Regions from separate parts of the Marinobacterium sp. YM272 genome, predicted to be linked through region 2. Evidence: predicted binding sites of a transcription regulator. Region 2 holds the regulator's gene; the other holds the start of a gene.

Region 1 (3,407 bases), 680 kb from region 2:
CGGGCCATCTGCGCGTCATGATAGCGGTGCAGTGTGGCAAGTGCGAGCAGCGCGCCGACCAGTGCCATGAACATATCGGACTGGGTGTCCCAGACGTATCCCTGGGTACCGAGAAAAGCCTCGGCGCCGGCACCACTGAGCAGGGCGACCCACCACTCGATCAATTCGTAGAAAGCGCTCAGTGCCAGGCAGAAGCAGACCACAAAAAAGGCACACCAGCCCCGGCCGTTAACCACCTTGAGCCTTAGCAGCAGCTCCCGTGCGATGATTGCCGGGACAAATCCCTGTGCCAGGTGACCAAGCTTGTCGTAGTTGTTGCGCGTCTGACCGAGCCAGTCGGCGATCCAGTCAAACAGCGGTACCCGTGCGTAGGTGTAGTGACCGCCCACCATCAGAATGATGCAGTGGGCCAGGATCAGCCACAGGCAGAGGCTGGTCAGTGGGAAGCGCTCGCGGCTCCAGATCACCAGTCCCGCCCCCGCCAGGGCCGGGGCGATCTCCAGCCACCAGGTCAGACGGTCGTACGGCGAAATGGCCGACCAGGTCAAGACAAGTGAAAATATCAGTATCCAGAGACGAAACACGGCGCTATCCTTCAGCGGCTTACAGCGTACCCTAATAATAGTCGCCGCGACGGCTCAGTGGATCAAGAGTTAATGGCCCTTAAATCAACTATTTACAAAGCGACCCTGAATATCTCCGACCTGGATCGTCAGCATTACGCCGAGTACCCGCTGACGCTGGCGCTGCACCCTTCGGAGACGGAAACCCGGATGATGATCCGCCTGCTCGCCTTTGCCATGTTTGCAGATGAGGCGCTCAGCTTTACCCGCGGTCTCTGCGTGGATGATGAGCCGGACCTCTGGCAGCACGCGCCAAGCGGCGAAATTGATCTTTGGATCGAGGTGGGATTACCCAGCGATAAGCGGTTGCGCAAGGCCTGTTCCCGGGCCAAGCGGGTGGTGCTGCTGGCATACGGCAGCGATCAGCAGTTCGACCCCTGGTTCCAGGGTGTACGCAAGACGCTGATGCGGCTCGATAACCTGGATATTTACCGCATCGATGACAGCGCCTGCGATACGCTGACCGCCCTGGCCGAGCGGCAGATGCGCCTGCAGTGCACAATCCAGGACGGGGAGCTCTGGTTCACCGGTGAGGCCGGCAGCGCCGAGGTGAGACCCCGGCCCGTGTCAGTCGTGTAAGGGTTTTTCCCAGAACATCGCTTTACCGGTTGCGGGATCCAGCTCGTAGCCGGCGTAACCCTTACGCCGGTAAACCGCCTGGGCCCGGCCATTGCCCTCCAGAACCTCCAGCGTCAGCTTGCAGCAGCCGTTACGACGGGCGACCGCTTCAGCGGCGTCGAGCAGCTGGTCCGCCAGACCCCGGCCGCGAAACTCACTGGCAACGATAACGTCGTGGATATTCAGCAGAGGGGCACACTTGAAGGTGGAGAAGCCTTCGAATGCGTTCAGTAGTCCGGCGGGTTCGCCGTTACAGAACGCCAGCAGCGTAAGGCTGTCCTGCCGCAGCGCCAGGGCCATCGGCAGGCGTTCGAGGGTTGCTGCGGCCAGTGGCTTGCCACCGCCCAAGGGATCACAGGCGTACGCCTGCATCATCGTGCGAAACGCAGCGGCCTGTTCGGGAAGTCCTAGGTCGGCTTCGATTATCTCTATATGGCGGGGCGTGGGCATGGCATTCTCCGGAAATCTGACCGGCTGGTTAAGTTACAGATCCGTTCTGTTGCTGGCAAGGAGCGAAATCAACAGTTGGCTAATTGCTGTACTAATCCTGCTAAACTTGTGACCCGAATTGCCGATACTCTATCTTTATTCTTTGTTCCTGCGCCCAAGGCGCGAAGCCGATTAATTTAATCCCCGGAGTGGATTGTGGTCAGTATCTATCCCTCATCAGTCTATGGTCAGCCCATCGGTACGACACTCAACAGTAGTACCAGCGGCAATACTGCCAGTGTGGGCGACAGATCCACAGATGCGCTGCTATCCAAGCTGGCTGAGAACATCCCGGGCATGGGCGCCGAAGAGCTGCGATCCCTGAATGCCGAGGATTTCAGCCCGGAAAAGGTCGCAACACGGATCAGCGATTTCGTTGCGGCAGGACTGGAGGCAGCCCGGTCACGTGGGGCCAGCGACGAGAAGCTGCAGTCTATGTATGATGCGGCACTCAGCGGCGTCCAGAAGGGCTTTGATGACGCGCGTGAAGTACTTGAGAATCTCCAGCTTCTCGATGGGCAGATAGCCGAGCAGGTCGACGAGACCGAAAGCCTGACGTTTGAAGCGCTCAACGCGCTGGCGCCCGGCACAGACGGCATCAGCTCGGGCATGGGTACCCGCATGAGTATCATTGAGCGGTTCCAGAATGCCGAGGAGATGCAGTTGACCATCTTCACCCAGGATGGCGACGAGGTAACTATCAACTTCGGCCGCGACCAGAATTACCAGAGCGGCTATGCGGCGGCCACCGATGGGCAGGGTAATTCGGCAGCGGTCTTCAGCCTGAGCCGGTCGGAGTACAGTGAATACAGTTTTACGGTTTCAGGCAGCCTGGATGAGGGGGAGATCGAGGCGTTGCAGAACCTGGTCAAGGATGTCTCCGGCCTCGCTGACGAGTTTTTCAACGGTGATGTGCAGAAGGCGTTTGAACAGAGCGGGACACTGAATTTCGATGCCGCGGAGCTGGCCTCCATGCAGCTCGATATGAGTTACACCCGCCAGTACGCCAGTATTTCCAGCTATGAGCAGGTCAGCCAGCTGGAGCAGACGGCTGACAAACCGGGGCGCCGTCTCGGACACCTGATGAAAGAGGTGGCGCAGAGCTTTGGCGCACCCTCACTGGGTAATCTGTTGGCACCGGGGCAGCTGGGACGCGATCTGTTCGAAGCACTGGTGAACCAGGACAGCCGCTATATCGAAGCGCCGGCTGAAGAACAGGAGCGCTACGCTGACAACCTGCGCACGCTGCTCGATGCGGTAGCGCCGGTGGAAGCGCCGGACGCCGAGCCCGGCACCGCGCCGGATAGCTAAGATACACCGCCATACAGAAAAAAAACGGCTGATCACTCAGCCGGTTTTTTTGTCTAGTCGGGTGCCGGAGCCTTAGCTCAGCATCCGGAGCAACAGATCAGCAGCGGCCCTTTTTGGCCTGTCCCGGCGGGCAGAAGCTGGCGCGATTGCGATGGTCGCCGTGGTAGTAGTGATGCGCTTCGCGGTACTCACGGCGATCGCGATACTCATGGCGATCACGAGAGTAGCGGTCGTCGTAGCGACGATCGTCGCGGTAATCCCGGGTGTTCACGGCCGTGCCGACGGCGGCGCCAATCCCTGAGCCTGCGATAGCGCCATCCCGGCCACCCAGTTCGGCACCGACAGCGCTGCCCAGGGCGCCGCCGA
Region 2 (3,407 bases):
GGTTGTCCGGCAACGGCTGTGCTGCTTCTGGCTCAGTCAGGTTCGCCGCAGCGGGCGCCGCGGATGCGCCGCCCTGGCCATGACCTTCGGCGAAGTCGATAAGGCGCTGCAGCAACTCGGGCGGCGCGTGTTCGGGCTCGACCCCATTACGCACGGAATCGAACATGGAGTTCACCGCATCCAGCGCCTGCAGAACCAGGTCCATCAACTGCTGGGTAACCGTCAACTCGCCATTACGCAGCTCATCGAACAGGTTCTCGGCCTTATGGCAGCACTCCACCATGGCGTCCAGCTGCAGGAAGCCTGCGCCCCCCTTGACCGTATGAAAGCCGCGGAAGATAGCGTTCAGCAGATCCTTATCTTCAGGACGCTGTTCGAGGTCGACGAGCTGCTCAGACAACTGCTCAAGAATTTCCCCCGCTTCGACAAGAAAATCATCCAGAATTTCCTGATCGACATCGAAACTCATAGGGTGCTCCTAATCAAAAACCCAGGCTCGAAAGCAACTCGTCAACATCGTCCTGGTCACAGGCGACATTGGCGCCACCTTTGGGGACCTGAGGACCTTCAGCTTTCACTTCATTTTTTCTGTTCGATTCGCCAGCCGGCCCGGCTTCACCGGCCTCGACTGCACCAAGGCTTGATGTTTCGGCTTCAGCTTCGGACAAGTCGACGCCACTGAGACGCTCGACCTTGGCAGCCATATCCATCAATTTGACCAGCTGCCCCTCAACCTGGGTCAGCAGCGTAATGACCCGGCGTATCAACTGCCCGGTAATATCCTGAAAACCCTGGGACACAAGAATGTCGGTGAGTGCGCTACGCAGCTCTTCGATGGTTTTTTCGGACTCATCCTTAAGCGCGCAGGTACGGTCATAGACCCCGTCCAATGCCTTGAACTCGCCCTCGAGCTGTCCGACCAGCATCAGAAGATCCCTGAACCTGGCACTCTGATCGTCGAGCCGGTCAACCAGCGTCAGGGACTGATCGACCCGATCCATCGTCTTATGCGCAGTTTCCTCGGTCAGCTCGATCACATAGGAGAGCCGGTCCGACGCATCGCTGACCGCTTCCGCACCCTCATGATGTTCGTCGATCTTGCCGCCCACATCACTTGAGAATGACTTGATCGCCTCATGCAGACCACGGGTCAGGTGCCCGACTTCGTTGTAGAACACCTCATGCCGGGCCGTCTGCAGCTGATTGATCAGGTTGATGGCCTCAGGCAGCTGCCCGGCCTCGAGCGCGGCAACCAACTCCTGCGCCTTGCCTTTGAGCAGCTCTTCCAACCCATCAAAGTCGACCGTTTTATCCTGTTCTGCCATCAAGCGATCCTCTGCCTGGAAATCTTAGCCCTGCAAGCGCTCGAAGATCTTGTCGATCTTCTCCTTCAGGGTTGCCGCGGTGAATGGCTTGACCACATAACCGTTAACGCCGGCCTGGGCCGCGGCAATAATCTGTTCACGCTTGGCTTCCGCGGTCACCATCAAAATGGGGATATGTGCAAGGTTGGGATCAGCGCGGACCTCTTTGATCAGGTCGATGCCGGTCATACCGGGCATATTCCAGTCCGTCACCAGAAACTGCACCCGCCCCTGTTTCAGAATCGGAAGCGCGGTTTTACCGTCATCCGCTTCTTCTACATTGGTGAACCCCAGATCACGCAGCAGGTTTTTTATGATGCGTCTCATCGTAGAAAAGTCGTCTACAACAAGAATCTTGATGTCTTTTTTCAAGACAGGTTCTCCCGGTTATTTACTCGTCTTCGGCAATGAAAAAGGGAAACGCCCCTCACTGCCAGTCTCTCAACTTAGCCCTCAGCCGTGCGGCCGCCTGGCTGTGAATCTGGCTGACACGCGACTCGGTTACGCCGAGCACCTGCCCGATCTCCTTGAGGTTAAGTTCCTCGTCATAATAGAGAGCCAGCACCAGCTTTTCGCGTTCCGGCAGGGTTTGGATGGCCTGGGCCAGTGATGCGTGGAAGGCACTGCCGTGGGTTGTGTGTTCGGGCCCCGGATCATTGCTGGCAAACTGTTCGCCAACCGAATCCTCCCCCGAGCTGCTCAGTTCATCAAGACTGAACAGCCGGCTTTCGGCCGAATCCTGCAGCAGGTTATGATATTCATCAATCGAAACGCCCAATTCCGCCGCGACATCTGTATCGGTCGCGTCTCTTCCCGTGCGCGCCTCTACTTTTGCTATCGCCTCACTGACACGCCGCCCGTTTCGGTGCACCGAGCGAGGCGTCCAGTCTCCGCGGCGCACCTCATCGATAATCGCGCCACGGATACGTATACCGGCATAGGTTTCGAAACTCGCCCCTTTGCCCGGATCGTATTTACCCAGGGCCTCAAGCAAGCCCTCCATCCCCGCCTGAATCAGGTCTTCGAGCACCACATTGGACGGCAGTCTGGCCATCAGATGGCGGGCTATCCGTTTCACCAGAGGAGCATACTGTTCGACGAGCTCCTGGCCTGACCTGAATTCCAGCTGGTTATACATGCAAGCTCTGCGCTACGTCCGTCTGTATTATCTAGACCCCTTGAACCAGACGCTCAACAAAGAACTCCAGATGCCCCCGTGAGGTTGTCGATACGGGCCATTCATCCACCTTGTTGGCGAGCTGTCTATACGCAAGCGCTGCCTTGCTCGAAGAAAATGCTTTCAAAACAGGCGTTTGCTTCTGAACAGCTTTGCGTACCGACTCATCATAAGGGATTGAACCCAGGTATTGAAGCGTGACATCGAGGAAGCGGTCGGTCACTGTCAGAAGCTTGCTGAACATGCTCCTCCCCTCCGCCTCATTACGGACCATATTGGCCAGTACCCGGAAGCGCGTCATGCGATAATCCCGGTTCAGCAGCTTGATAAGCGCATAAGCGTCTGTAATCGACGTCGGTTCGTCGCAGACTACCACAAGTACTTCCTGGGCGGCACGTATAAAACTGACCACCGACTCGGAAATCCCTGCGGCGGTATCCACGATCAGCACATCCAGGTCGTCCGCTATATCGTTGAAAGCGTGAATCAGCTCCGCATGCTGATGCACGCTGAGCGCAGTCATCTCCTGAGTGCCGGAAGAGGCGGGGACGATGTGAAAGTTTTCACTCGCTTCGACCATCACTTCCCGCAGCGTACAGCGGCCTTCCAGCACATCGGCGATATTCTGTTTCGGCCTCAGACCCAGCATGACATCGACGTTGGCCAACCCCAGGTCGGCATCCATCAGCACGGTACGCCGTCCCATCTGCCCAAGGGCAACCGCCAGATTAACGGACACGTTGGTTTTACCAACGCCGCCCTTGCCACCGGTGACTGCAACAACCTTGACCGGATGTGACTGCTTCATATTCATACTCTGCTATCAGCCGGCCCGGAATAGAGGGTTGGACGCGGTTTTGGCACGT

What was found. The regulator FliA, encoded in region 2, starts transcription of late flagellar genes. The targets are predictions, from matches to a motif close to CTAAAGTTNNNNNNNNNNCNGCCGATA.
Region 1: a site for FliA is predicted at 1,792-1,818, ahead of ACQUQP_RS08025 (DUF5610 domain-containing protein). Genes of this name have one in related genera too.

Annotation. Positions count from the first base shown of each region.
Region 1 covers NZ_CP194171.1:1,789,402-1,792,808, forward strand. Annotated here, with positions in the region: gene ACQUQP_RS08010 (DUF2238 domain-containing protein) at 1-584, opposite strand, end outside; gene ACQUQP_RS08015 (YaeQ family protein) at 657-1,202, shown strand; gene ACQUQP_RS08020 (GNAT family N-acetyltransferase) at 1,191-1,691, opposite strand; gene ACQUQP_RS08025 (DUF5610 domain-containing protein) at 1,887-3,041, shown strand; gene ACQUQP_RS08030 (hypothetical protein) at 3,139-3,407, opposite strand, start outside.
Region 2 covers NZ_CP194171.1:1,109,244-1,112,650, reverse strand. Annotated here, with positions in the region: gene ACQUQP_RS05225 (chemotaxis protein CheA) at 1-469, opposite strand, end outside; gene ACQUQP_RS05220 (protein phosphatase CheZ) at 483-1,325, opposite strand; gene ACQUQP_RS05215 (chemotaxis response regulator CheY) at 1,350-1,691, opposite strand; gene ACQUQP_RS05210 (RNA polymerase sigma factor FliA) at 1,792-2,502, opposite strand; gene ACQUQP_RS05205 (MinD/ParA family protein) at 2,534-3,349, opposite strand; gene flhF (flagellar biosynthesis protein FlhF) at 3,365-3,407, opposite strand, start outside.